4 regions of the Pseudoalteromonas sp. SG41-2 genome follow, and region 4 is predicted to be linked to each of the others. Evidence: predicted binding sites of a transcription regulator. Region 4 holds the regulator's gene; each other region holds the start of a gene.
What was found. Region 4 encodes ArgR, which controls arginine synthesis, uptake and breakdown. Its sites were predicted from a motif close to ANTGAATANNTATTCANT; they were not measured.
Positions count from the first base shown of each region.

Region 1: H5186_RS11340 (arginase family protein) is a predicted target of ArgR. The motif match lies at 1,991-2,008, and genes of this name have one in related genera.
Region 2: argC (N-acetyl-gamma-glutamyl-phosphate reductase) is a predicted target of ArgR. The motif match lies at 2,254-2,271, and genes of this name have one in related genera.
Region 3: gltB (glutamate synthase large subunit) is a predicted target of ArgR. The motif match lies at 2,594-2,611, and genes of this name have one in related genera.

Region 1 is NZ_JACJFK010000012.1:74,417-82,173, forward strand. Features, by position in the region: gene H5186_RS11335 (ABC transporter substrate-binding protein) at 40-822, opposite strand; gene H5186_RS11340 (arginase family protein) at 857-1,969, opposite strand; gene udp (uridine phosphorylase) at 2,399-3,154, shown strand; gene cdd (cytidine deaminase) at 3,135-4,067, opposite strand; gene H5186_RS11355 (hypothetical protein) at 4,116-4,493, opposite strand; gene ppc (phosphoenolpyruvate carboxylase) at 4,893-7,538, opposite strand.
Region 2 is NZ_JACJFK010000023.1:29,529-37,285, reverse strand. Features, by position in the region: gene panP (pyridoxal-dependent aspartate 1-decarboxylase PanP) at 1-988, shown strand, start outside; gene argE (acetylornithine deacetylase) at 1,049-2,197, opposite strand; gene argC (N-acetyl-gamma-glutamyl-phosphate reductase) at 2,412-3,416, shown strand; gene argB (acetylglutamate kinase) at 3,423-4,184, shown strand; gene H5186_RS16890 (ornithine carbamoyltransferase) at 4,192-5,112, shown strand; gene H5186_RS16885 (argininosuccinate synthase) at 5,123-6,325, shown strand; gene argH (argininosuccinate lyase) at 6,383-7,757, shown strand, end outside.
Region 3 is NZ_JACJFK010000035.1:7,436-15,192, forward strand. Features, by position in the region: gene gltB (glutamate synthase large subunit) at 1-2,490, opposite strand, end outside; gene H5186_RS20340 (efflux RND transporter periplasmic adaptor subunit) at 3,282-4,535, shown strand; gene H5186_RS20345 (ABC transporter ATP-binding protein) at 4,563-5,273, shown strand; gene H5186_RS20350 (ABC transporter permease) at 5,277-6,590, shown strand; gene H5186_RS20355 (ABC transporter permease) at 6,602-7,757, shown strand, end outside.
Region 4 is NZ_JACJFK010000003.1:271,776-279,532, reverse strand. Features, by position in the region: gene folA (type 3 dihydrofolate reductase) at 1-14, opposite strand, end outside; gene cgtA (Obg family GTPase CgtA) at 100-1,254, opposite strand; gene rpmA (50S ribosomal protein L27) at 1,396-1,653, opposite strand; gene rplU (50S ribosomal protein L21) at 1,670-1,981, opposite strand; gene ispB (octaprenyl diphosphate synthase) at 2,404-3,375, shown strand; gene mdh (malate dehydrogenase) at 3,456-4,391, opposite strand; gene argR (transcriptional regulator ArgR) at 4,616-5,083, shown strand; gene H5186_RS03990 (Dyp-type peroxidase) at 5,103-6,002, opposite strand; gene rluA (bifunctional tRNA pseudouridine(32) synthase/23S rRNA pseudouridine(746) synthase RluA) at 7,488-7,757, shown strand, end outside.

The DNA.
Region 1 (7,757 bases), on a different contig from region 4:
AAAGTAATTAAATATCAGTGCATTACCAACAATAAAAGCTTACTGATACGCGTTGAATGCGTTGCTGAGTTTGGTTTGAGTTGGCTTATCTAGCGCTTTGTTACAAGCAAAATACAGTGCTGGTTGCGTGATCTTGAGTCTTAAAATTGGTGTTAACTTGTCAGTAACCTGCCTTTTAGACTGTTCAAATTTAACGCGTTGTTCAGGTAATACGACGATATCGATAGTGCTTTGACGGCTTTGAACTATTTTAAAAATATTATCAAAACTATTCATCAGCATTAGATTTACACCTTCTTCAAAGCCCTGTGATAATAAAAAGTGATGGCTGTAATTATCTTTTAATACCGCAATTCGGTATTGCTTTGCTTGCTCTAGGGAATCTATAACGATGCTTTTCGAATTCAAAGCATAAAGATAAGTGTTCAACTGTGCTAATTCTGCAATCCAAATAAATTGCTTTTCACGAGAAGTTGAGCGCGCCATAGAAAAAATGCACGTTTGCGGATCGCGCAGTACCATATTAAATGCAGTACTCCAACTATGCACTGAAATTGTATAATCGAGTGTTGAAGAAGCTAACACCATTTGAACTTTATCAGCGATATAGCCAACAAGTTGTTCGTTTTCATCAAGATATTGAGCAGGCGGAAAATATTCCGTCACCACATTTAATTTAGCGAGACTTTGATTACTTAAGATTATAAATAAAAAATAACACCACTTAGCCACTCTTGCCCCACCGATTATTACTTTAAGCATCTGTTGATGTAAATTAAATATAACGGCAAATAGCTGATTTGTGAATTTAAAAAGCAGCATGCCGTAGCAGGCTGCTTAAATGAACTGTTATTGACTATGCGCGGTTCATGGCATTAATTAAAAATGCTGAAATTTTTGCACCTTCTCTAAGCGTTGTATCTGAACTCGATTGACCAATCAGTGAACTGTCAGTAAATGGGGCAATTTCCATCATATCAGCGCCAGTGATCGGAAATTCATCAGCCAAAGCAACCAAGATATCCAAAGCATGCTGCGGCGTTAAACCGTTCCCTTCGGGTGTGCCTGTTGCTGATGCAAACTCTTCATCGAGGGCGTCAATATCAAAGCTGACGTAGAGTTCATCAACATTGTCAGCTTTAAGCTGAGCAATGACTTCTGCGGCAATTGCCGGCGCGCCTCGTTCGATGATCTCATGGGCCCAATGTTGTTTAACGCCAAAGGTAGATTCCCAGTGCTCTTTTGGCTTACCGCTTGAACGAATACCAAATTGGATCAGATGATGCGGTGCAGGTAAAAACTCTAAAATATGAGTGCACCACGAGCCAAAACATAAATCGATACCTAAACGTTCAACGAGTAAATCGGTATGCGCATCAAAGTGAATAATCGCAGTGCGTTTACCTTGCGCACGCTTTGCCTTCAAATACGCTTTAGTTAACGGGTAACTAATTGAATGATCACCACCAATACCAAAAATGCCTTTATCAGTAAACGTTGCATAAAAGCTATCGCATACATCTTCAGTGATAGACAACGGGCTGACATAATACTCACTGCTTGGATTATCATATAATGCCTGTTGGCAATTACTGATAGTCGCGTCGTTTAAATATTTATCATGCAGTAAATGTGGGATAACCCTTACATCACCTAAATCAAACGACTTTGCCTGAGGCTGCTGATCAATCAATGTTGAGCGTAAAAACAATGGCCCCCAGTTGGCGCCGCGTAAAATGCCACCACCACAGTCAGAGCTAATACCTAAAGTCACCGCTTTATGCTCACTTTGACTAAGTGTATCGAGTGATGCACGCCATAGCGTATCGATATTATCTTCTTGCCCATACAGTTTCATACGCAGCGCCGCTTTACGTTCTTTTGCAGTATTAACCGTAAAAACGCCATCGCCCGGCGGACATAAACAGTGCTCAACTTTACTTTTAAATGTGTGCCATTGTGTGCTCATTGCAATTCCTTACTGTGTGCTTTTGCGTAGTTATGCAAAAGAGCGTTGTTGAAAATAAAATTAATAAAAGATTCACGCGCCGATTTTCACTCGCAATTTTATTACTCTCGCCGCTTTAGCTACATTTTAAATAACTATATAAATCTCTATAATAACAATTGGTTATACTTATTCGTCCAACAACGTATAAACTAAAATAGAGTGCCTAGTAGGATTGATATAGTGTCTATGAATACAAGTCAACTACCGGCGATGACACAAATTAAAGTCAGTTGCTTGAATATTCAAAGAGAATGAATAAATTTGATAACGGACATCCGTCCTGTACAAGGCAATGCATTGTAGTAATTATGCTAAATTGACAACAACTCTTTATAAATTAGCGTTATTAACTGACGTTAGAACAAAAGTTATAAATAAGGCCCCGCTATGGAAAAGGTATTTCACTTAGGACTCACCCGCGACGATCTACACGGTGCAAAACTTGCAATTGTACCGGGCGATCCAGATCGTGCAGCACGTATTTCAACTTTTCTCGAAAACCCAACTTGCCTCGTCCAAACCCGAGAATTTCATGCTTACTTAGGTCAACTTAACGGTAACTCTGTGGTTATTTGCTCAACCGGTATTGGTGGTCCTTCAACCTCCATTGCAGTAGAAGAGCTGGCGCAATTGGGAGTTGAAACATTCTTACGAATTGGCACAACTGGCGCTATTCAACCTCATATTAATGAAGGTGATATTTTAATCAGCCAAGCATCTGTGCGTTTAGATGGTGCGAGCCAACATTTTGCGCCATTGAACTACCCTGCGGTGTCTGACTTTTTCGCCACTCAAGCGATGGTAAATGCGTGCGGTAATTTAGGCATTGATTTTCATATTGGTATTACTGCATCAAGCGATACTTTTTACCCAGGTCAAGAACGTTACGACACTTACTCGGGTTATGTACCAAAAGCATTTCAAGGTAGCTGTGAAGAATGGCAAAAGCTGGGCGTGATGAACTATGAAATGGAATCAGCAACCTTATTTACAATGTGTGCAGCACTGGGGCTAAAAGCCGCCTGTGTAGCTGGTGTGTTGGTTAATCGTACTCGCCAAGAAATCCCCAATGTAGATCACGGCGAGATTGAGAAAAAATCAGTCGCCGTGGTACTCGAAGCCGCTAAACTGCTGTTGGCTTAATATTTAAACTAATACTTTGTAGTACTGGCAAATCAGTGTAACTTGCCAGTACTGCTTGACTGACACTTAACTGATTTCCCTTACCCTGCGTTTGTAGTAACTCAATCCCTTTGACAACATCTTTAGTCATTGCCAAACCGGCTAAATGCAATTGACTCACCGCACTTTGCAGTGGTGATAAGCTCGGGCTATACGCGGCATTTTCCGCATAACAACCATAAAAATTACCATTTTCGAAAGTACTAATTTTCACTGCGCTGTAATTTTCAGAGTAAGGTACATATGCAGCCAACGCATAACTTAGCAACGTTTTATCCAGTTCATCAGTTACAACAAATTCATGCTGTTGTGGAGCAGGGTTAAACAAACTATAAGAATTACCTAAATCTTGCGGGCCAAATGAGTGAGGGAGTAAATCAGCCAGCTTGAATTGCTGCTGCGGTAATAAAATATCAAAGCTCTGCGCATCAGCCAACTCATTCATAAATTGACGACAATAACCACATGGCGCATCACTGATAGCAATTTTAGCTATTTTTTTCGCGCCATTGAGCCAAGCGTTATTAATTGCCGATTGCTCAGCATGAACCACTAAGCTTAATGCTTGTTGTGCAAATTCAACGTTAGCCCCAAAATAAAAATGTTGCTCACCGTGTTTATCGTAGCCAACTACAATTGCCCCAACAAAAAAATGTGAAATAGGCACAACTGCAAATTTTGCAGCAATAGGTAAACAGGCACGCAGTATAACCTCGACAGGTTGCTTATATTGCGCGCACAAAGCTGTGATATCAGCGGTATTTAAAATACCCTTGTGCTGTTTTACGTGAAGATATAACTGCTGCTGTTGTTTTTCACTGAAGCTAAAAACGCAGCTAGTTTGAGTACTTACTGTAGGCGTTAATGAAGACATAGACTAGTTTTATGATTTAATGGCTAACTAGTTTAGAAGGTTCAACGCTTAAATGCTAGGTTGATTTACTAACCAATTTTTCGCGCTGTTAAAACAATCAAAATTTTCTGCTTTTATATCAAAGCGCTGTGCTTTTTGCAAAAACAAATCGTGCATAAAACCATCAAAACTAACGACGCGAGCAATAAAGCAACTAGCTAACCACTGAGATACTGCTGGCATAATAGTCAGCAGTTCACTTGCCGGAAATTTATGCGTTAATTCAGACACATCAACGAGTAATTTATTACTGCCGTAAATAGATACATACTGCTGCGCAATTTGATAAAAGTTCATCACATCCTGTGCACTTGCCGTCCCTCTAAGCGTCATCATTATTAATGACGTAGATGCATCATACGTGATGCAAGTAGACACATTTGACATAATTACTACTCGATTATTAGTACAATTGCCATAAAATGACAAAACAACCGACATTCTAGATAAAAAAAACAGACAGTCAATATCTAGTAGCAAATCAGGTCTGACCAGAGCGTTAATACAGAATAAAGGATGGTTTTTTTTGCTAAAATGATACCAAAAAATACCTTGTTGTAACTAAGTTATAACCTGAAACAGCTTAACGATAGGAAGTAACTGTATTCAATACATCTAAGCTGAACTAAGATTAAATAAGATGTTTAATGCGGATAAATATAACTTACTTGGTAATATATGCGCCGAACCTTACCAGCACAGCGCACTGTTAGTGCTCAATTAACTAATTAATGGACCTCTCGCTGCTAAACACAGCAAAGAAGTCCACACTTAATTATTGGATAATCAACCGGTATTACGCATACCTGCGGCAATCCCAGTCATAGTAATCATTAACGCGTTATCAATGTCACCAGAGCTGCCTTCTGCCGCTTCGCGCGAACGTTTTAACAACTCAACTTGAAGCACATTCAATGGATCCGTATACGGGTTGCGCAAACCAATAGACTCTTTTATCCAAGGTTGATCGGCAAGCAAACTTTGCTGTGGACTTAACGATTGTACCAGTGAAATAGCCTGCTTGAGCTCTTTACGCAGTTTTTCACCTAGTGGTTTGTATTGCTCTTCAACTAAAGCGTCGTCGTAATGCGCACTTAACCAACAGTCCGCTTTACTGAATACCATTTCAAGCATTTCTAGACGGGCTCTGAAAAACGGCCAGCGTTGACTCATCTCATTAAGGGTGTCTATGCCGTGTTTTTCAAGTGCAGCTTGTAAACCAGTTAGTGCCCCAAGCCATGCTGGTAGCATTAAGCGATTTTGACTCCAAGCAAAAATCCACGGAATAGCTCGCAGGCTTTCAACACCACCATTGGGATTACGCTTTGCTGGACGCGAACCAAGCGGTAATTTTGATAGTTCCTGCTCTGGTGTTGCCATTCTAAAGTACGGCACAAAGTCTTCATCAAAACGCACTACATTACGGTAATGCTCACATGACTTTTCACTGATCAACGCCATTACATCACGCCATTCATCTTTTGGCTCTGGTGGTGGTAACAAATTACTTTCAAGCACAGCACCGGCATAGATGTTTAGACTTTCCAGCGCCACATTAGGTAGGCCAAATTTAAAGCGGATCATCTCCCCTTGTTCGGTAACACGCAGGCCACCTTTGAGTGAACCTGGTGGCTGTGAACGCAAGGCTTGCGCAGCAGGTGCGCCACCACGGCCAACAGTACCACCACGGCCATGGAATAATATCAGCTCAATACCACGTTGCTCTGCCAATTGTACAAGCTTATCCATTGCCTCGTATTGCGCCCACCCGGCAGCCATCATCCCAGCATCTTTGGCTGAATCTGAGTAACCTATCATAACATTCTGTATGCCCTCAGCTTGGCCTCGATACCAGTTATTATCTAGCAATTGAGTAATAACATCGCTGCCTGCATTTAAGTCATCTAAGGTTTCAAATAATGGCGCAACAGGCAGTTTAAAACTACAACCACTTTCTTTTAATAGCAGTTGTACTGCTAATACATCAGAGGCTGTGCGTGCCATTGAAATAATATATAAACCAAACGTCGACGCATCTTGCTTGGCGATTACATCAAAGGTGTCGAGGACTTCTTTTACATCAGCGCTTGGTTGCCAATGTTTAGGAATAAGCGGGCGACGAGAGTTAAGCTCGGCTAATAAAAATGCCTGCTTATCTTCTTCTTGCCATTGGTCGTAATCACCTAAACCTAAATAACGAGTGAGCTCTGAAAATACCTGACTGTGGCGTGATGAGTCTTGGCGCACATCAAGTTTAGCTAAACGAATACCAAAGCTATTAATACGACGTAACACATCTAATAATAAGCCATTGGCTACCACCGCAATGTTACTCTTAAGCAAAGAACGGTAGCATGCCTCAAGCGGCTGCTTTAACTGCTCAATGTCAGTAACGATGTCTTGTGCATCGGTGCGCTTATTCATAATTTTAGCGCCAAGATGAGCAACGGTTTCACTCACTTGCGCTTTGAGTACTTTTAATACCGCACGATACGGTTCAAAATCTTGTCCAGCGAGCTCGACTAGCTCATCACTGGCTTGTGACATAGAAAGCTCAGTGCTTAAAGTGTCGATATCGCGACTGTATAAATCCAGTGCCATCCAGCGCCCATGATCCAGCACTTGCTGCGTCACTAATGCTGTTACAAATGGATTGCCATCGCGATCGCCCCCCATCCATGAGGTAAATTCAACGGGGCTGTAATCGTTTGGTAACTCTAAATCAAGGTGCTCTTTTACTTCTTTATTAAAGTCTCGTAAAAAACGCGGAACGGCATGCCATAGGCTATTTTCGATAACTGCAAAACCCCATTTTGCTTCATCAATTGGGGTTGGACGTGAACGACGGATGTCGTCTGTATGCCATGCTTGGCTGATCAACTGTGCGATACGGTTTAATATATTTTCACGCTCATAAGGCAGGTTATCGGTACGCTCAAGAGCTGCTAAACAATCACTTAATTCAACGTGTTTGTTAATAATTGTACGACGAGTTACTTCAGTTGGGTGTGCAGTTAAAACTAAATTGATATGCAGTTTAGCTAAACTTTCTGCGATTTCATTGGGATTTATTTTACCCTGCTGTGCGTGGCTAGCTAATGTTTTTAAAGTTTGTGTTAACGGGCTTAGCTGACAAAAACCCACGTCATTAAAACGAGAAATAGTATGAAACTGCTCTGCAACATTGGCTAAATTCAAAAAGTGATTAAAAGCACGTGCCACTGGCAGTAACTCTTCATCGGTTAAAGCATGCAGAACATTAATTAAGGTATGGCGGTCTTGCTCGTTTCCTGTGCGGGATGACTTAGCTAAAGCTCGAATTTCTTCTACTTTATCTAAAATCGCTTGTCCTTGGGCGTCTTTGATTGTTTGGCCTAATAATTGCCCCAATAAATTAACGTTCCCACGCAAGGCGGCATATTGTTCACTCATTCCTGATACTCCATTGTTGATGTTTATACCATAAAGGTACTAATAATAAGCCGTGTTCAATTTTTAAGTGTGGAGTGTAAAATGCGGTAAAAAATCGACACTTTGCTTACCTTTATATTTGTAAGACTCTATTAATATCATCCAAATGGATAATTTAACAGATCCAAGGCTTATTCTATTTCGTAACAAGACATAATGAATCGATGAATTTTGAGTAAC
Region 2 (7,757 bases), on a different contig from region 4:
TGCAGTACTTATTTCTGAACGTGGCCATTACTCGCTAGGAAAATCAGCTGATTTACTTGGCATTGGTCGTGATAACTTTATTGCCATTAAAACTGCAGATAACAATAAGGTTGATGTTGATGCAATGCGCGCCAAAGCCCATGAGCTAGCAGCGCAAGGTATAAAAGTGATGGCGATTGTTGGGGTAGCCGGCACGACTGAAACTGGCAATATTGATCCTCTTGATGCTATGGCTGATTTAAGCGCTGAACTCAACTGCCATTTTCATGTAGATGCAGCATGGGGAGGAGCTACGCTGCTTTCTAGTACATACCGCTCGTTACTAAAAGGTATTGAGCGAGCAGATTCAATTACCATCGATGCTCATAAACAAATGTATGTGCCAATGGGCGCTGGGTTAGTGCTATTTAAAGATCCTACAGCTACGGATGCTATAGAACATCATGCAGAATATATTTTACGTAAAGGCTCTAAAGATTTAGGCAGCCACACACTTGAAGGTAGTCGTCCTGGTATGGCTATGTTAGTGCATGCTTGCTTACGCGTTATTGGCCGTAAAGGCTACGAAATCTTAATAGATAAAGGAATTGAAAAAGCCCGTTACTTTGCTGATTTAGTGAAAGCAGATGATGACTTTGAGCTGATCTCAGAACCTGAGTTATGTTTACTGACATACCGTTATGTGCCAAAACAGATAAAACAAAAAATAGCTCAAGCAGATGAACAAACGCGTTTGGATATCTTTGCCTCGTTAAATCGTTTTACTGCCAGTATGCAAAAACGCCAACGTGAAGCCGGTCGTTCATTTGTGTCCCGTACCCGTTTAACTCCCGCGCAGTATGATCATCAACCTACAGTGGTATTTCGAGTCGTACTTGCAAATCCGCTGACATCAGAGAGTATTTTAAAAGATATACTTGCTGAGCAAAAAGAGCTGGCTAAAACAGATCCTGTATTTAAGAAATATCTTAAGAAATACATGGACTGAGCAGTAACAGTTGCGTTATTCCCAGGTTGCGTGGGGATAACGCAAGCAGCACTTTCTTTGTTAGCTAAAACACGATGTTCTGATCATTTCAGTGATAATATGTTGAGATGGTTTAATTTTTTCCATCGCCAAAAATTCATCGGGTTGGTGAGCCTGATTAATTGAACCCGGTCCCATCACAATCGTTTCACAACCCAATTGTTGAATAAATGGCGCTTCAGTACAGTAGTTCACTGCAACTGCTTGCTCTCCTGATATTTTTTCTGCCAGTTTAACTAATGCCGAATCAGTACTGCCGGTAAATGCGGGGATTGGCTCGTGCATATCCATTACACTGACTGAATCTGGATATTGGTTATTGATCTCTGTAGCTATTTTTAACAGCATCATTTGCAGTTCTTGCACACTTAGACCCGGTAAAGGGCGCATATCAATATGCATTTCACAGCAGCCACATATGCGATTTGCATTATCGCCACCATGAATGTGTCCTAGATTTAAAGTAGGGTAAGGAATAACAAAATGCTCAACTGCATATTTATTCTTTAATTGCTCTTTTAAAGTTAACAGTTTTGCAATAACTTTATGCATCACTTCAATGGCATTTAAACCACGTTCAGGATCAGAGCTATGTCCGGAACGACCGACTACGCGAATCGCGCTGCTCATATGTCCTTTATGTGTGAAAACAGGTGTCATATCAGTAGGTTCACCAATAATACACCGAGCTGGCTTTAAGTTTTTATGCTGACAAACTTGCTGTGCACCGGCCATGGTGGTTTCTTCGTCGGCAGTAGCTAGAATCAAAATTGGCTGTGTTTGAATATTCTCATCTAGTTCACTGATTGATTGCAATACAAAAGCGAAAAACCCTTTCATATCAATACTACCTAAACCATATAATTTATTGTTATCTTCACTTAATTTAAACGGATTATAGTTCCAACGACTATCATCAAATGGGACTGTATCGGTATGACCGGCAAGCATTAAACCACCATCTCCCTGGCCACGTTTTGCGAGTAAGTTAAAACGACCTTTAGGGCCCGACAACTCAGTAATTTCACATTCAAATCCAAGACTTGTACACCAAGTAGCTAATAAATCAATCACCCCTTTATTGCTCATAGACAATGACTCATCCATGGCACTAATTGAAGGTGCAGCAATCAATTGCTGATACATAGATAAAAAAGACGGTAATGACATAAAAAAATCCAAAATAAGTATTCAATCTAATTGCATAACAATATAAAAGTATTTATGATGAATATCAATTCACTTTTTAAGCATAAATATATTAAAGCGACGCAATGAATATAAAACGACGATAACCAGATTTCATTCATAAAATAGTGTTTTATGCACTGTTAAACCCGATTTGAATATATATGTAGTAACAAAAAACCAAAAAGAGTAACGAATGAAAGTAGTGATTATTGGCGCAAGTGGCTATAGCGGCGCAGAATTAGCAAGTTTGGTAGTAAAACACCCGCAATTAACCTTAGCTGGTTGCTATGTATCTGAGCAAAGCTTAGATAAGGGTAAATTATTAAGTGACTTGTATCCTGAGCATTTAGGTTTGCTTGATTCTCCTTTATTGCCTCTTAGTGATAGCGCTTATAACGATATTGAAAAGTCGGCCGATTTTGTATGTTTGTGTACTGATCATAAAGTGAGTGTTGACTTAGCGCCACGTTTTTTAAGCATGGGCAAAAAAGTATTTGATTTATCGGGTGGCTACCGTTTAAGCAGTAATGAAGATTATCAAACCTATTATGGTTTTGCGCATCAACATACGGAATTACTAAGTGAAGCGGCTTACGGATTGGCTGAATGGAATAGTGAAGCAATCGCCAAGGCGCAGTTAGTCGCTGTGGCTGGTTGCTATCCAACAGCAGCGCTGAATGCGTTAAAACCATTGCAACAAGCCGGCTTATTAGCCGAGCAAACCATTATTATTAATGCTGTATCGGGTGTAACCGGTGCGGGGCGTAAAGCTAGTGTAGCCACGCATTTTTGTGAAGTGTCGTTAGCACCTTATGGATTGTTTAATCATAGACACAGTCCTGAGATTGAGCAGCATTTAGGTCACAAGGTGCTATTTACGCCGCATTTAGGTAATTTTCCACGCGGTATTTTAGAAACTATTTATGTGCAATTGAAACCTGGAGTTACACCAGAGCAAGTTACACAAGCTTATCAAGTGCTTGCTGATGAGCCACTGATCAGATTGCTTGGTAATAAGATGCCATCAATAAAAGGAGTTGCAAAGCAGCCTTACGTTGATATTGCATGGCAGCAGCAAGGTACGCAGCTAATTGTGATGGCAGCTATTGATAACTTATTAAAAGGTGCTGCAGGGCAAGCATTGCAGTGCATTAATTTAGCCATGGGTATTGCCCATAATACAGGTTTAAAAGGGTAGTTAGTAATGCAAACATGGGTCATTAAACTCGGTGGTGCAGTACTCAATACAGAAGACGCGGCTAAAGCGTTATTTGAGGCGCTTGCATCGCAAACTCAAGCACAATTTGTCATCGTTCATGGTGGCGGTTCACTAGTTGATAATTGGTTGACTGAGGCTGGTTTTGCTAGTGCGAAACATCAAGGTTTACGCATCAGTCCAAAAGAGCAAATGCCTTATATTGTTGGCGCGCTTGCTGGGTGTGCTAATAAACAATTAATGAGCCAAGCAATTATCGCAGGTCATAAACCCGTCGGGCTTAGTTTATACGAAGCGGGCATTATTTCGTCACAAAAACTCAAAGCGCTTGGTCAAGTTGGTAATTGTGACGGCGGTGTGCAAAGTGTGATACCGGAGTTATTAAAACTTGGTCGTTTACCTCTGGTCAGCTCTATCGGCTTTGGTGAAGATGGCCTTTGGTATAACGTAAACGCTGATGAAGCGGCGGCGGCAATAGCTAAAGAGCTTAATGCGGAAATTATTTTTATGACTGATGTAGAAGCTGTACTTGATGCAAATAAACAGCCGTTACATCAACTTGACACAAACCAGATCAATACTTTAATTGCAGAAGGAGTAATTTTGGGTGGGATGGAGGTCAAAGTAAAGACCAGCCTTCTTGCTGCCCAGCACTTACGACGTGGCGTTTACATTTCGAGCTGGCAAAAGCCAGAAAACTTAATTGCTCTACTCGCGGGTAAGCACGTCGGAACAAAAATTACACCATAGGTTTTATATGTTTAATCATTTTTTATCGGGTCTAGAGTTAGACCAACAAGGCGCACTTAAATTACTTAACTTAGCGCAAAAAATTAAAGCTAACCCAGCTGATTTTAGTCAAGCACTGGCTGGCAAATCGGTGGTTACTTTATTTGAAAAACCAAGCTTACGTACGCGTTTATCATTTGATATAGGTATTAATAAGTTAGGTGGACATGCGGTGTATCTTGATTCACAAAATGGCGCCATGGGCGCACGTGAATCAGTAAAAGACTTTGCATTGAACATTGCCAGTTGGGCTGACGGTATTGTGGCGCGGGTATATCAGCATAAAACATTAACCACACTTGCTGAATTTTCAAGCGTACCTGTGGTCAACAGTTTGTGCGATTTATATCATCCATGCCAAGCACTTGCTGACTTTCTAACACTGCAAGAAGTATATGGCGATGTAAGCCAGCTAAAATTAGCTTATTTAGGTGAAGGCAACAACGTAACGCATTCGCTGATGTTACTTGCGGCTACTTTAGGCACAGATTTTGTTGCCGTATGCCCTAAAGGCAGTTCACCAGACTCGCAAATTTTAAAGCAGGCTGAGCAAATTGCCGCAATGAATGGTGCATCAGTGATGGTGAGTGATCGTGTTGAAGCGGCTGTAGGCGCTAACGCAGTGTATGCCGATACATGGGTATCAATGGGCGATGATACGCCACTTGAACAAGTAAAAGAAAAGTACATGCCGTATCAATTAAATGCGGCGTTGCTTAAACAGACTGGGGCTGACACTGTACTGCATTGCCAGCCAGCACACCGTGAATTTGAAATTACTTCTGAGGTAATGGATGGTCCGGCGTCAAAAATTATACAACAAGCAGAAAACCGTATGCATGCGCAAAACGCATTGCTTGTTTCATTATTAAATCCAAATTTTGTGTAAGGTATCACCAATGAGTTCTATTAAAAAAGTTGTATTAGCCTATTCTGGTGGTTTAGATACGTCAGCCATCGTGCCATGGTTAAAAGAAAACTACGGTTGTGAAGTTATCGCGTTTGTTGCCGATGTAGGTCAAGGTGCTGAAGAACTTGAAGGCGTTGAAGCAAAAGCGATCGCATCTGGTGCGTCTGAATGTTATGTAGTTGACTTAAAAGACGAAATGGTAAGTGATTATATTTACCCAACGTTAAAAACCGGTTCAATTTACGAAGGTACTTATTTATTAGGTACGTCAATGGCACGTCCTATTATTGCTAAAGCGCAAGTTGAGATTGCTCGTAAAGTAGGTGCTGATGCACTTTCTCATGGTTGTACTGGTAAAGGTAATGACCAAGTGCGCTTTGAATCTTGTTTTGCGGCCCTTGCGCCTGATCTTCAAGTTATTGCGCCATGGCGTGAGTGGGACTTATCAAGCCGTGAGTCATTACTTGATTACTTGGCAGAGCGTAATATTCCATGTTCTGCATCGGCAACTAAAATCTACAGCCGTGATGCAAACGCATGGCATATTTCTCATGAAGGTGGCGAGCTTGAAGATCCGTGGTGCCAACCAAGTGAGCAAGTGTGGACTTGGACTAACTCACCAGAGCAAGCACCCAATGAGCCTGAATTTGTTACCTTAAACGTGGTTGAAGGTGAAGTTGTTGCTGTCAATGGCGAGCAGCTTAAACCGTATGATTGTCTAGTTAAACTTAATGATATTGCATCCCCACATGGTGTTGGTCGGGTTGATATCGTTGAAAACCGTTTAGTGGGCATGAAATCCCGTGGTTGTTATGAAACCCCTGGTGGCACAGTAATCATGGCGGCATTACAAGCGATTGATGAGTTAGTACTTGATAAAGCAAGCCGCAAATGGAAAGAAGTACTGGGCGGCGAGTTTTCACATTTAGTCTATGACGGTCGTTGGTTTACACCACTTAAAGATTCAATCTTAGCGGGCGCAGAAGCGTTATCAACAGTTGCTACTGGCGAAGTTATTCTTAAGCTTTATAAAGGCCAGGTAACAGCGGTTCAGAAAAAATCACCTAATAGCTTATACAGCGAAGATTTTGCAACGTTTGGTGCAGATGATGTTTACGACCAATCGCATGCTGAAGGCTTTATTCGTTTATTCTCGCTTTCAAGCAGAATTTCAGCACTAGCGAAGAAGTAATTTTACTACAGCCCCGTAACAATAAGGCGGGGCAGTTTCAGGGTTTGGAGAGATTTCATGGCATTATGGGGCGGACGTTTTTCTACGGGTCCAGATGAGGCGTTTAAACAATTTAACGACTCACTTCCCTTCGATTATCAACTCGCAGAGCAAGATATAGTTGGCTCTGTAGCGTGGGCAGGTGCCCTTAAGCAGGTTGACGTATTAAGTAGTGACGAACACAAAAAGTTAGTCGCTGCATTATATGAATTACTCGACGAAGTAAAAGCTGATCCACAAGCAGTGGCAACGTCAGGAGCTGAAGATATTCACTCACATGTTGAAGCTGCATTGATCGAAAAAGTGGGGGACTTAGCTAAAAAATTACACACCGGACGTAGTCGTAACGATCAGGTCGCTACTGACTTTCGCTTATGGTGTCGTGATACCGCCGCTCACATACTTACGGCGCTTGGTCAGTTAAAAGGTGAGTTTATCGCTTTAGCTGAACGTGAGCTGGGCACTATCTTACCTGGTTATACCCATTTACAACGTGCTCAGCCATTGTTGTTTAGTCATTGGTGTATGGCTTACGTGGAAATGATCGAACGTGATGAAAGCCGTTTAGCAGATGCTAAAGCGCGAATGAATTTTTGCCCTTTGGGCAGTGGGGCACTTGCCGGTACTGCGTACCCAATTGATCGGCAAGCACTTGCCGTGGGGTTAGGTTTTACCGCTGCGACTAAAAATAGTTTAGATGCCGTATCAGATCGTGACTTTGTGGTTGAGCTATTAAGCTGTGCATCAATCTCTATGATCCATTTATCGCGTATGTCAGAAGATTTGATCTTTTATAATTCGGGTGAAGCGGGTTTCATTGAGTTAGCAGATAATGTCACCTCTGGTTCATCATTGATGCCACAAAAGAAGAATCCCGATGCGCTAGAGCTTATTCGCGGCAAAACAGGGCGTGTATTTGGTGCCTTTAGTGCCATGATGATGACGTTAAAAGCACTGCCACTTGCTTATAATAAAGATATGCAAGAAGATAAAGAAGGCTTATTTGATGCCATGCCAACGTGGCTAGCTTGTATTCATATGGCGCAAGCGTGTATCAAAGGTATAAAAGTAAATGGCGAGCGAACGCTAGCTGCTGCGAAAGGCGGGCACTCCAACGCTACAGAGCTTGCTGACTATTTAGTCGCCAAAGGGATCCCTTTTAGGGAAGGTCATCATATTGTTGGTGTGTTGGTACAAATGGCTATCGCACAAGGGAATAACTTAGAAGATTTAAGTTTAGAACAATTCCAATCGGTGCATAGTATTTTTGCACAGGACGTATATGCTGTACTAGAGATAGACGCATGTATAAAAGCGCGCCAAGCACTAGGTGGTACATCTTTAGAGCAAGTTACAGTTGCAGTTAAAGATGCCAAAAAAAAACAGCAAATAA
Region 3 (7,757 bases), on a different contig from region 4:
ACGTAATGTGGCAATTGGGCGCTTATTAACAAGATCTGCGTATACGCTGTAATCAGAATATTCGCCTGAGCGCACCGCTTTTTGTAACGTTTGAATGACGTCTGGGTTGTACGCGTGATACTCGCCGTCATGCACATACTTTAATAAGCCGCCATGGCTGAGTAATTTACGTTTACTTAATGCCAAAGTATGTAACTTGCGTTGGTCATCATCAAAATCAGTAAAACACGCGCCTTTAATGCGACTTGCCACACCATTAAAACAGGTATCAACAATTGCATCCGACAAACCAACTGCTTCAAACAACATTGAACAACGATACGATGCCACGGTACTAATGCCCATTTTTGACATGATCTTGTACAAGCCTTTGTTGATTGCATTACGATAAGCAAGCGTAACTTGGCAATAGCTCTTGTTGATCACTTTAGAGTCGCTCATCGCAACCAGTGATTCATATGCTAAGTACGGGTAAATTGCCGTTGCACCAAAACCAATTAATACCGCAAATTGATGCGCGTCACGGACACTACCTGTTTCAATGATGATATTTGATTCACAACGTAAATTGTTATCAACTAAACGCTTTTGTACCGCTCCAACAGCCATAGCGGCAGGAATTGGTAATTTATTCTCATCAAAATTACGGTCACTCAAAAACAACATGACACAGCCACCAGCTGCTTTTTCTTGCGCTTCGTCACAAATACGGATTACTGCATCACCAAGGCCTTCTTCTTTGCTGTAGGTGATATCGATTTTGCAATAGCTGTAATGAGCCTGATCAGCGCTCAATAATTGTTGCATGTCTGCATACATTAGGATTGGCGTATCAAACTGTAGGCGCTTAGCGTGCCCGGTCGTCTCATTAAACACGTTTTGCTCACTACCGATACAGGTCGCCAGCGACATTACATGGTTTTCACGCAGTGGATCGATTGGCGGATTCGTGACCTGAGCAAACTTTTGACGGAAGTAATCAAACAATGAACGGTTACCTTCAGAAAGCACTGCAAATGGCGTGTCATCTCCCATTGAACCGGTTGCTTCTTGGCCAATTTCACCCATCACGCGAATAACGCTATCAAGTTCTTCATTGGTGTAACCAAACATTTTTTGGTATTTCAGTAACGTTTCATCATCAAATGAACGGTTACCCGCATCTTGCTCTGATAACTGCTCAAACGGCGTTAAGCGCTTAACATTGGCCTCAAGCCATGCTTTGTATGGATGGCGAGATTTAAGATCGCGATCAATTTCGTCTGAGTGCCAAATTTTACCTAACTGAGTATCAATAACTAATAGCTCACCAGGGCCAACGCGGCCTTTCTCAACCACTTCATCCGCAGTGTAATCCCAAATACCCACTTCAGAAGCGAGGGTAATAAAGCCATCTTGAGTGATCACATAACGTGCAGGACGCAGACCATTACGGTCCAAGTTACACGCGGCAAAGCGCCCATCAGACATCACAATACCAGCAGGGCCATCCCATGGTTCCATGTGCATAGAGTTAAAGTCGTAAAATGCACGTAAGTCATCATCCATCGCACGGTTTTTCTGCCATGCAGGTGGTACTAGCATTCGCATAGCACGGAATAAATCCATGCCACCAGCTAAAAACAACTCAAGCATATTATCTAGGCTTGATGAATCTGAGCCGGTTTCATTGACAAAGGGTGCTGCTGATTGCAAATCTGGAATAAGCGGCGATGCAAACTTATATGAACGAGCACGAGCCCACTGGCGGTTACCTTGTATGGTGTTGATTTCACCATTGTGCGCTAAATAGCGGAACGGCTGAGCCAAAGGCCAACGCGGTTGTGTATTAGTTGAAAAACGTTGGTGAAATACACAAATTGCGCTGGTCATGCGGATATCGGCTAAATCTAAATAGAAGTTAGGCAAATCCACCGGCATCATTAAGCCTTTGTAGATAGTTACTAACCCAGACAAGCTGGCAATGTAAAAGCCTTCATCTTCGCTTAAACGCTTTTCAGCACGACGGCGCGCAACGTATAAACGACGCTCTAAATCTTTTGGGCGCCAGCCTTCTGGTGCATTAACAAAAATCTGTTCAAATTTAGGTAACTGCTTGATTGCAATTGGCCCTAAACATGATTCATCTGTTGGCACAATTCGCCAACCTTGAATATTGAGGGTTTCTTTTTCGAGTTCTTCACTCAATATATCTTTTGCAGCTTGCGCAAGTACTGGATCTGAGTTTAGGAAAATCATGCCAACGGCATAATTTTTACCCAAGTGCCAATTTTTTTCAGCGGCAATAGCACGAAAAAAGCTATCTGGCTTTTGTAATAATAAGCCACAGCCATCGCCTGTTTTACCATCAGCAGAAATACCACCACGGTGTTCCATACGGTCTAAGCCAGTGATCGCTGTACGAATTAAACGATGACTTGCCTGACCATTAACTTGGGCTATTAAGCCAAAGCCACAATTATCTTTTTCTAATTTTGAGTCGTATAACATAGACCCCTCCCCTTGCTACAACAACTAGCTATGAATGACCTTCTCGACGGTTTGCTAGCAGACAGTCAAAACTATCGCCAATTGTACATTGAGTCAATAGCGCTTTGAATACATATTCACATTCTTGAATATTTCTCACCACAACACAATCTTTTTATTTCATGCCTATTTTTAACATTTAGCGATATTTTACCCGTTATTTTTTTATGACACTGGTGTCATATTTAACAAGTTGTAAAATAACCGTACCACAAACCTGCAGTTTACGTTAACGTAAACCGGTGTGAAAATGAATAAATATTCACTGAGTTATGTAGCGAAAATAAATGCTTTCTTTTTTATTGAATCTCTTTGCTGTCGTTCAAGGTCGATACCACAGCGCACATTAGAGTAAATACTCTTTTCAATGTCTTTTTATGGGTAAATTTAAAACCACTAATTAATGCATAATTATCATCACAACAGTCACATTTTGCATAATTTACGCTAGTTAGTAAGTCTTTAGCTTGCTCACCCTGTTGACGCCTGCGACAGCTTCTTAGCCGCCATAGCAAAGTGTCCGCAGCGGACACAATTTATGTCCGCGGACACCAAATAATTTAAAAATAAATAATTATCTCATTAAAATCATAACATTAAATTTTGGCATGATATTCGAATAAACATTAAAAGATAATTACAGGACACAACTTATGTTTATTCTCAGTTTATTTTTAGTTTCACCAATCACTGTCTTAGTAGTGAGCTTGATGATCACTTACTGCGAGAATAGACATAGCTAAGGATCACTCATGATAAAAGATACCAGCGGACAAGATGTAAGTATTACGCAAAGACGTAGTTACAAAAAACCATTAATAGTACTGGTGCTATCACTTGCTGTACTTGCTTTATGTGCACAAGCATTTATGGGTAACAATCAAGGTAGTATTTCTGTTGAGCGGGCTTCTTTACAGATTGCTACCGTTAATATTAGTCGTTTAGTACGTGATGTAGCCGCCAGCGGTAAAATTGTTGCAGCAAATGCTCCCAAGGTTTATAGCCCAGAACGTGGCTATGTGGATTTACAAGTTAAAGCCGGTGATAAAGTAAATAAAGATGACATTATTGCTTTAGTCGATAGCCCAGAACTCAATAATGAACTAAAACAGCAACAATCGGTGTTAGCCCGCCTTGATGGTGAATTACAACGTAAGCACTTAGAAGCACGTCGACAAAAGTTAAGCTTAACCAAAACGCTTGATCTCGCCCAAGTAGAGCTCAATGCAGCAGACAGGGAAAATCGCCGTGCTAAGCTTTCTATCGAAAAAAACTTGATCAGCCAAATTGATTTAGAAAAAGCAGTTGATGATCTTGCCCGTGCCAAGCTTTCTTACAAACACGCTCAACAAGAAGTTGAACTTGCTAAAGATACACTCGCATTTGAACTCAAAGCTGCAGAGCGCGATCTCGCTCGCCAACAACTGATCGTTGATGATTTAAATCGCCAAGTCAGAAACTTAACTATTAAAGCCAGCGTCACCGGCATTGTTGGTAACCTGCTTGTACAACAAAAAGAAGCCGTTACCCAAAGTCAGCCGTTAATGACGCTGGTTGATTTAAGTAATTTTGAAGCACAACTGCAAGTACCTGAAAGTTACGCCAACGAACTCGGTTTAGGAATGGAAGTTGAGCTCACACTCGGGGCAAAAAAAGTGACTGGTGTGTTGTCGGCAATTTCGCCGGAAGTTAACAATCGTGAAGTAACTACTCGAGTACGCTTTGACGAAGAGCTAAAAGGCATTCGCCAAAACCAGCGATTAACAGCGCGCATTTTATTAGAAAATCGTGATGACGTTTTACAAATCAAACGCGGTGCGTTTATGCAGCAAGGTGGTACGCAGGTTTACAAAGTTATCGGCGACACCGCACAACTGGTAAATATCACAACCGGGGCAAGCAGCATCAACGCAATAGAATTGCTACAAGGTGTTAGCTCAGGCGATCAGCTGATCATCTCCAGTTACGATAACTTTAAACAAGCGCCAACATTATTACTGAGATAAGAACAACCATATTACAAGGATCAACTCATGCTTAAAATGAACAATATTAGTAAACTGTATCAAACAGAAATGGTGCAAACCCATGCACTACGCGACTTTAATTTGCACGTAGATGAAGGTGAGTTTATTGCAGTAACTGGCCCTAGTGGCTCCGGGAAAACCACCTTTTTAAATATCGCAGGCATGTTAGAACCTTTTAGCAGTGGTGAATATCTGCTCGATGGTATTGATGTTGGCAAACTGAACGACAATCAACGGGCGGATTGTCGTAATCAAAAAATTGGTTTTATTTTCCAAGGCTTCAACCTGATCCCTGATTTAAATTTGTATGAAAACATTGAAGTGCCACTGCGCTACCGAGGTATTAAAGCAAGCGAGCGTAAACGTCGTATTGAACAGTGCTTAGAACAAGTAGGTCTAGCTTCACGCGCTAAACATTTGCCGCAGCAGTTATCAGGTGGTCAACAGCAACGGGTAGCGATTGCCCGCGCCCTCGCCGGTGAGCCGCGCTTTTTATTAGCCGATGAACCAACAGGTAACCTAGACAGCTTAATGGCACGTCAAGTGATGGAATTGCTGGAGCAAATTAACCGTGACGGCGCGACCATCATTATGGTGACTCATGACCCAGAACTTGCCCGCAGAGCACCTCGTAATATTCAAGTGGTTGATGGTCAACTTGCCGACTTTACCTTGTATCAAGGCGCGCAAAACCTAAAAAATGTGGCTGGAGCGTAACTTATGCTATTACATTACCTCGATTTAAGTTGGCGTAGTTTTAAGCGCACACCACTGGTAAGCATGTTAATGGTGCTAGCCATTGCTATTGGGATTGGTGTAACCATGACCAGTTTAAGCGTTTATCATATGATGTCGGCGGATCCTATTCCCGAAAAAAGCAATCAACTTTATACTGTGCAATTACAAATAATGGATGATGGCAATACGTGGTGGACTAAAGATAACCTGCCGTCACAACTGACCTATCAAGATGCGGTTAATTTACAGAATGCGCCAATACCTGAGCATAAAATTGCCATGATGCGCTCTGGATTTTCGGTGCATATAGATTCAGACATCATTAAACCATTTATAGGTGAAGCACGTTTAACCACTCCCGATTTTTTTAGCCTATTTAATTTATCATTTATTTATGGTGGAAGCTGGTCTTCGCAACAAGAACAGACAGCGGCATCCGTGGTGGTGATCAGCGAAAAGCTCAATGACAAATTATTTGCAGGTAAAAACTCTGTAGGTAAGGTGATTTATCTGGATGATCTCAGTTATGAAGTTGTCGGAGTTATCGCACATTGGCAGCTAACGACTAAATATTACGATTTAAACAATGGCGCATTTAATGAACCCGAAGAATTATTCCTACCTTTTAGTTTAGTTAAGGCTAATGAAGTAGTAACGTGGGGTAATACCAATGGGTGGAAACATGAAAACACCCGAACATTTGCTGACAAGCTGCAGTCAGAAAAAGTTTGGATCCAATTTTGGGCACTATTATCTGACGCCAAACAAAAACAAGCATACGCAGACTATTTATTAGCTTATATGCAAGAACAACAAAAATTAGGACGTTTTAAGCGTAAAGTACTTGAATACAAACTACGCGATGTAAACCAATGGATGCAATACAACAATGTGGTTAGTGAAGACAACAAAATATTGGTCGGCTTAAGCTTTATGTTTTTAGCTGTGTGCTTAGCCAATATCCTTGGCTTATTGCTCGCTAAGTTTTTGCGTCGGGCACCGGAGGTAGGTGTGCGCCGAGCACTAGGAGCCAGTAAACGACAAGTTTTTTTACAGCATCTAGTTGAAGTAGCCATGCTTGGGGCTTTAGGTGGCTTGCTTGGTATTGTGATAGCACAAGTTGGTTTACTCGCTGTGCGACAAAGCTACAGTTACTATGAAAGCTTAGCCACCATGGATATCACCATGTTACTCAGTGCACCTATTATCGCTATAACAACCTGCATCGTAGCCGGACTTTATCCTGCTTGGTTAGTGTGTAAAACCAACCCTGCAATTTACCTCAAGAGCCAATAAGGAGCCTTATTATGTTAGAAATCAAACCTATATTTCATGCTCTTTGCCGCTCAAAAGTCGGGGCAATATTACTCTTAATTCAAATTGCCATAACCACAGCAATCGTTAGTAATGCGGCATTTATTATCCAAGATAGAGTCGCTTTTTTAAATCAAGACACTGGCTACCCTGAACACGATATTTTTAAATTCAACGTGATGACCTTTGGACAAGATGTTGATATAAATCAGCAGATTGAGCTTGATGAAACTATGCTAAGGTCCTTACCAGAAGTCATTGATGCTGCAATGAGCAGTAGCATTCCTTTATCTGGAGGTGGTAGCGCATCTGATTTTAGTTTAAAACCAGCCCCGCAAGAAGGTCTGTCGGTAAGAACTGCTTATTTTTTTATTGATGATCATGGGATCAACACTTACGGTGTAAACCTAGTTATGGGTAGAAACTTTAGCGAAGATGAAGTATTAGTAACAAATAACGTTGATAAACGACCGAGTGTTACAATCGTTTCACAAACCTTACTCAATGAGTTATTTCCTAAAGGAAATGGTTTAGGTCAAACCATTTATTTTGGTGAAACGCCTTTGAAAGTTATTGGTGTAGTTGAAAAAATGATGAGCCCATGGCTTAAAGACAGCCGCCCAGATAATCTTGCATTCATCCCATATATTAATGCAAAGAGTCTTGCCCAATTTGTGGTTAGAACCAAACCAGACCAACGTGATGCTGTGATGAAAGAAGTTGAAAACCTGATGCTAAAAAATTACAGCAAACGGGTGATCAATAATATAAAAGGTCTAGATGAACTCAAAAATCAATATGTTGCTGCAGATAAACTCATGATGCGTATGCTGATTGTGCTGATTGTGCTGATCACTATTTTAGTATTAGTCACCGCACTAGGTATCTTTGGCTTAACTTTATTTAATATCAGCAAACGCACTAAACAAATTGGCACTCGCCGTGCATTAGGTGCCAGAAAATCAGCTATTATTTACTATTTTTTAGTTGAAAATGCGATGATCTGTGGTGTTGGTTTAATCTTAGGTTGTATCGCAGCTTTATTACTTGGGCAATTGTTAATGCAGCACTTTTCAATTGCCGCACTGCCACCGAGCTATATCGCAGGCACTGCCATTATGGTGTTTGTTATGAGCTTACTTGCCGTGT
Region 4 (7,757 bases):
ATAGCTGCAATCATTGAAATCTTCACATTAAAACCTAATACTTTTTTATTAAACAAGAAAAAAGGAGCACCAGCTCCTTTTAAAATAATTTACTTTAGTCTAACGCTCATAGACAACTTCAACGTCATAATCGTCATCATCCCAACTATCCCAGTCGTCGTCATCATTCTTCTTAGTGGCATCTTTATGATAAGTATCCCATTTGAATTCAACTTCTTCATCTTCAATTGGCACAAATTTTTCTTTTGGCATGCTATCGAGTAGCGTCATGATGTTATGAATTAATGGTTGAGTATTTAGCTTATTAATTGCAGAAATATGATAAATATTTTCAGTCTCGCCCAACTCTTCAGCAATTTGCTCACATAGCGCCTGTGCTTCATCTTCAGGTAATAAGTCTATTTTATTAAATACTAACCAACGTGGTTTTTCAGCAAGCTTAGGACTGTACTGGTGCAACTCATTGATGATTGCAAATGCATTGTCTACTGGGTTTGAACCATCGACAGGCATTACATCGATAATATGCAGTAATACACGGCAACGCTCTAAATGTTTCAAGAAGCGAATACCCAAGCCAGCGCCATCAGAGGCACCTTCGATTAACCCTGGGATATCTGCAATAACAAATGATTTATTTGCTTCTGGACGTACCACACCTAAATTTGGAATCAGCGTAGTAAATGGGTAATCAGCTACTTTTGGTTTCGCTGCCGATACACTACGAATAAAAGTAGACTTACCTGCATTTGGCAAACCTAATAAACCAACATCAGCTAATAATAATAGCTCTAGTTTAAGGTTACGTACTTCACCTGGTGTGCCCAATGTTTTTTGACGAGGCGCTCGGTTAGTACTTGATTTAAAACGCGCATTCCCCAAGCCGTGGAAACCGCCTTTTGCAACCAAAATTCTTTGACCATGTTGAGTTAAATCACCAAGACCTTCTTGGGTATCAACATCCATGATCCGAGTACCTACAGGCACCATCACATATAAGTCATCAGCCTTTTTACCGGTACAGTTACGACTGCGGCCATTAGTACCACGTTCAGCTCTATGAAAACGCTCAAACTGATAATCGATAAGGGTATTTAAGTTTTCATCAGCTTGTAGATAAACACTACCACCATCTCCACCGTCACCGCCGTCTGGTCCACCATCTGGGACATATTTTTCACGACGGAAAGATACGATGCCGCTGCCACCGTCTCCAGCTTCTGCGCGAATTTCTACTTCATCTACAAACTTCATGATTACTCACTTTAGGGATTGGCTTGTTAATTTCACTATTATATACCTAAGCCAAGCTGATTGCAGGCTTGGCTTAGGTATATATTTATTTTCAAAACAAAAAACCCCGCAAAGGCGGGGTTTTTTAAGAACCGATTCTGATTACTCAGATACGATGCTTACGTATTTACGGTTTAAAGGACCTTTTTGTTCAAACTGAACTTTACCATCTGCTTTTGCGAAGATAGTGTGGTCTTTACCGATACCTACGTTTGTGCCAGCATGGAATTTAGTTCCACGTTGACGAACAATGATGCTACCCGCTAGAACTGATTCGCCACCAAAACGCTTAACACCAAGGCGTTTGCTTTCTGAATCGCGACCGTTACGAGTACTACCAGCTGCTTTTTTATGTGCCATTTCTAAGTACCTCTAATTAAGCGCTAATGCCAGTGATTTTAACTTCTGTGAACCATTGACGATGGCCCATTTGCTTACGAGAATGCTTACGGCGTCTAAATTTAACAACCTTAATCTTCTCACCGCGACCATGTGAAACAACCTCAGCTGTTATTTTACCACCGTTTACGAACGGTACACCGATCTCGATTTTCTCACCATCAGCAACTAAAAGTACTGAATCAAATTCAACTGCTGCACCAGTCTCAACGTCTAATTTCTCAAGACGAATTGTTTGACCTTCAGTCACACGGTGCTGTTTACCACCACTTTGGAAAACCGCGTACATAATTAACTCCGTCTGTGCGCCCTCAAATCGACGCAACTAAAACATTATTCAATAGGGCGCGAAGTTTACGCTAATGTGCAAAAACTAGCAAGCCTGTTTTATTAATTAAATGAATAAAAAATAGCTGCATTGAAGGCGATTCAATATTTTCACCTATTTTATATTAAATTGGCATTATGCCAAGCCTTTTTAGCGTTTCATGACAAATAAATTACACCACGAACAAACACGCGCTAAGAATAAAAAACAACCATGTTGAATTACCGTAAATTTTCTCAAATATAAAAGTTATCTTTACTAATTAAGGCTAAATTAAGCTACTTAACCGTGTTTTTTCAGCGAATCGTCACAAACTGTCGAGCAAAGCTGTTTTTTGTTGTACAATCAGCCCCGTATACCCATTAAAATTGGCTCGGAGATCAATGGATATAAAAGCTATCCAGGCGTTAATCGAAAACGATATGAATGACGTCAATCAACTAATTTACGCGCAAATGCGCTCTGATGTAGCATTAGTCAATCAACTAGGCTTATATATAGTAAACAGCGGCGGCAAGCGTGTTCGCCCTATGTTGGCTATTTTAGCGGCTAAAGCACTTGGCTATGAAGGCAAAGATCATGTTACTTTAGCAACTATTGTTGAATTTATTCACACAGCTACATTACTGCATGATGATGTCGTTGATGAATCAAATTTACGCAGAGGAACACCGACGGCAAATGCTGAGTTTGGTAATGCAGCCAGCGTACTTGTTGGTGACTTTATCTACACCCGCTCATTTCAGCTAATGGTTGGTATTGGTAAAATGCAAGTTATGCAAATACTCGCTGATGCAACCAACGTGATTGCCGAAGGTGAAGTGCTGCAATTAATGAACTGTAACGACCCTGATACCACCGAAGATAGCTACATGCAGGTAATTTATTCTAAAACAGCTAAATTATTTGAAGCTGCAACAGGCCTTGCTGCGATTATTACCGAAAAAGACGACTCGACACTGCAAGCGCTTAATCTTTACGGTATGCATTTAGGAACCGCTTTTCAATTGGTGGATGACGTGCTTGATTACAATGCTGATGCTGAGCAGTTAGGTAAAAATATCGGTGATGATCTGGCCGAAGGCAAACCTACCCTGCCACTACTTTATGCTATGCGCCACGGTAATGCTGAGCAAGTACAGTTGATCCGTGATGCCATTGAGCACAGTAATGGTATGGACCACTTAGAAGCTATTCTAAGTGCCCTCAATGAAACCAAAGCACTTGAGTTTACGATGAATAAAGCCAACGAAGAAGCTGATAAAGCGATTGCGTGTCTATCTGTATTAGATGAATCACCGTATAAAGAAGCACTCGTTAGCTTGGCTCGTATTGCCGTTGATCGTAATCACTAATAAACACCTAATGTATAAAAATCCTTCGAGCATAAAAAAGCCTGCAAATGCAGGCTTTTTTGTATCAATCGTCTTAGCAATTAAGCGTTGATGAAATCAACACCTTCTTGGATGTCTTTTTTCAGCGTATCAAGCATGTCGTTTTTAGCTTGCTCTTCAAATGCGCTTAGTTCACCGTAAGAAAGAATTTCTTCTACGCCGTTTTTACCTAAACGTACTGGGTGTGCAAAGTATGCAGCATCGCCATTTTCAACAGCAACGTAAGCGTAATCTACAACGTCTTCACCTTGTAAGCCTTTAACTAAAGACATACAAAAACGTGCAGCAGCAGCGCCCATTGATAATGTTGCAGAACCACCGCCAGCTTTTGCATTTACTACTTCAGTACCTGCATTTTGGATACGTGGAGTAAGCGCAGCAACTTCTTCATCAGTGAAAGTAACGCCTTCAACTTGAGATAGTAACGGAAGGATTGTTGTGCCTGAGTGACCACCAATTACTGGTACTTTCACAGTTGCAACGTCAACACCTTTAAGTTCAGCTACAAATGCTTCTGAACGGATCACATCAAGAGTGGTAATACCGAAAACACGTTTCGCGTCGTAAGTACCTGCTTTTTTGAATACTTCCGCAACAATTGGCACTGTGCCATTTACTGGGTTAGTGATAATACCCACTAATGCTTTTGGACAGTTAGCAACAATACCTTCTGCTAATGTTTTAATAATACCAGCATTAACATTAAATAAATCAGCGCGGTCCATACCAGGCTTACGTGGCATACCAGCAGGGATAAGAACGATATCACAACCAGTTAACGCTTGATCTAGTGCATCAACACCAAAGCCTGCAACTTTAACGTCTGTTGGGATATGAGAAAGATCAACAGCAACACCAGGAACAACTGGAGCAACATCATAAAGTGATAATTCAGAACCAGCTGGTAAGCCTGTTTTTAATAATAAAGACAACGCTTGGCCGATACCGCCAGCAGCACCTAATACAGCAACTTTCATTGGAATTCTCCGTAATTTGAGGTAGGAAATATTTGTGGCTCTAAAGATAATGAAATTAACGACTAAAGACAAATTTATCCTGCTTATTTCACATATAATTTAGACCATAGTTGTAAACTTGCTGGTTTACAGCACTAAAATCCATCGCAAAAGCAAACAACTACTGCATAAGTATGCAATATTGTGTACAATTAGCGCATCACTTATGAATAAGAACCTATAATATGCAACCACAAGATAAACAAGAAGCATTAGTAAAGGCCTTTAAGGCACTTTTAAAAGAAGAAAACTTTGGTTCACAAGGTGAGATTGTTGACGCCCTAAAAGAGCAAGGCTTTGATAATATTAGTCAAAGTAAGGTGTCGCGGATGTTAAGCAAGTTTGGCGCGGTACGCACTCGTAATGCCAAACAAGAAATGGTCTATTGTTTGCCTGCTGAAATGGGCGTACCTACAGCGAAAAGCCCATTACGTCAGTTAGTGATTGATATAATGCATAACGAAATGATGATCATTATTCGAACCAGCCCAGGAGCTGCACAATTAATTGCTCGGCTATTAGATTCATTAGGTAAAGCAGATGGCGTACTAGGCACCATTGCTGGTGACGATACTATTTTTATCGCTCCAGCTAAAGTATCTGAAATTGATGTAACTCTTGAACGCGTGCGTATTTTATTTGATACGGTATAAATCTACCGGTTCAAACTTTTTATAGCTGCTTTAAAAAGTTAATTGATGGGGCAAAAAACGCAGAACCCATATCGGCTTGAGTAAAATCAAGCCAATGATCGTAGCAATCGCCATCACCTAATCGACTTCGTAATACTTGCTCAAATGCATTTCCCTGTGCCGCATAACTAATCGCTAATATACCCTGTTCGTAAACGTCACCATAAGGCATGTTTTGATTTAATTGCAGTGGTTGCCCTTGCTCATCTTTTAACTCAGTGCGTACAGCATGACTATTTTCAGTCGCTGGCATAATCAAGGTATTATCTAAGCGAGTGCGTCCCATTATTTGTTCTTGCTCACTCAGTGGTAGGTTTTGCCACACACTTAAATCATGCTTATAGCGCTGTATATGTACATAACTGCCTTGATCTTCAAAATGGTTGGGTTTATTGATTAACGCTGTGATGCGCTTTTGGCGACCATGAGGAGTGTCACCACCGAGTATAAAACCATTAAAATCGCGACCATCTAAAAATCGAAAGTTTCTCACTTGCTCAACCAATTCAACATCGGGGGCAAATAACTTGAGAATTTGCAAAGCAAATAAATGGTTTACATCTTCCCTATCGGAACGAATTTGGACAAATAAATCAAAAGGCTGAGCCCCCATAATATGATCATTATGAGTAATATTAGGAAAGCTCTGTAATTCACTAGGCAGAAATTCAGGCAGAATATGCGGCCAGTACTGCGCCCCTACTGCAACTAGGCTGGAGAGCATCGATTCAGAAAACTGATCTGAAAACTCATCTTGGATAGCGCTAACGTATTTTAATTTTTTGCGTAATGACTCATCGTGGCCATCAAATACATTAAAAAACAAATGTAAACCGTGCAAGTTTGCTTCAGCACAAATTCCAGATTGCGCTTGCGCCATGATATTTCCTTAACTCAAAATCTCATACACGGCGTTTTTAATGAAATTAAAAATACTAAAACACTTAATCAGCGAAAAAGTTAACCGTGTGTGGTGTTATTTTTATTGTCACCTACTCATTTGCTAAAATGATTGGCCCAACTAAACAGCAACTTCAATTTATTGTCCATCGAGCATAACCTTATACACAAAATGCAGAACAACAAAACGATGATTTAAAATAGTCACCGTATTTGCACTACAGCCTTGTGATTGAAAAGGTATTAACTCAAGATGGTATGGGCGAACATAAAGTTACCCAACTTGCTTTACTCGACGATAAGTAACTAATGACTCAGCCCCCGTAAGCATTACTATATTCAGTTGCTGTTAATACATCTGCACCTAAGTATATGCCCTGACCAAGAAATTCTGCAACTACCTTTGAGCTTGAAGCGCTAAATAGCGGCTCAAACGTGTCTTGTTGAGCAATTTCCCCACAATTCATAGCCGCTTATTTATCGGCAAGTCGCATTTATTTTAAAGAATTACAAAGCGCCTTAATAGATATTGGTTTTTAATCATTTAAGGGATATATGCAATAAACTTAAACCATATACGATTAGAAATCGTCTAAGCAACACTACAATTACATCCACTATTAAAGGCAACCACGCCCATAATGGAAATCACTTGTGCGATATATCTCACGGTTATGACAGCTATTGAGTATAAAGCATCATAAAAAAAGTCTAAAAACAAACTAACCACATGAAATATAATAACTATTATTAAATTTCAAAATAATGACTGTATTTTCATTACTATTTTTAGCCTATTTTGTTTGCCGATACTCTCTATACTTACTTCATCGGTTAAGCAGTGACGCTTAAATGAGTAAACGGACAAGGAATGATTACTCATAAACCTCGAATTAAAGGTTACGTTAGGAAAAAATGGATTCACGGACAGGCTCAGGATGAGTAGCACTAAGGATAGTAAATATACGGACAGCGTCAAGATGATGCGAAAAGGAATAACAACAGGGCTCGCAAGAGAGTTGTTAAACAGGATGTTATAAAAGCGGACAGATGGACAGGCCCTAAAGGGTATCGCAATGGAACTGTTAACTAAGGGATAGCATCAGGACGATGCGTAAAGGACCGGTAATAGAGATTACCAAAAAGGATCAAAAGGAAGCACATAGGACAGAGGCACGGATAGCCTATATCACGCAGAACGAATAAGTAACAGTGTGATCACATGGATTAGTAAAGTTTAGGAGTTGATTAAGTTCAATTGCAGGATGCAAAAAATTAGAAGATTCCGCAAGCGCGACTAGAGATAGTTCGCGCTTTTCTTTTGCCCAAAAATACCCTCAGCTTAACGACTACTTGCCAATTAACTCGCTCATTAATACTCTCGCGTCTAATCTAATACGTTATTGATTGTGTATAAGCGATGACTTCTCTAAAATAGCGCGCTCATAAATCATTGAGGTCGGCCGTGTTAATTAACTACAATCCTCCATTAGATCCGTATTTAACCATTTTATTTCAAGATGATGATTTACTGATCGTCAACAAGCCCAGTGAACTTTTGACTGTGCCGGGAAAAGATCCTAAACACGCCGATTGTTTGATAGCTCGCGTTAACCGTGTTTTTCCTACGGCAAAAATAGTTCACCGCTTAGATATGGCAACCTCTGGAATTATTTGTTTAGCAATGCATAAAGCGGCTCATCGTCATTTAAGTATGCAGTTTCAAGAACGCCAA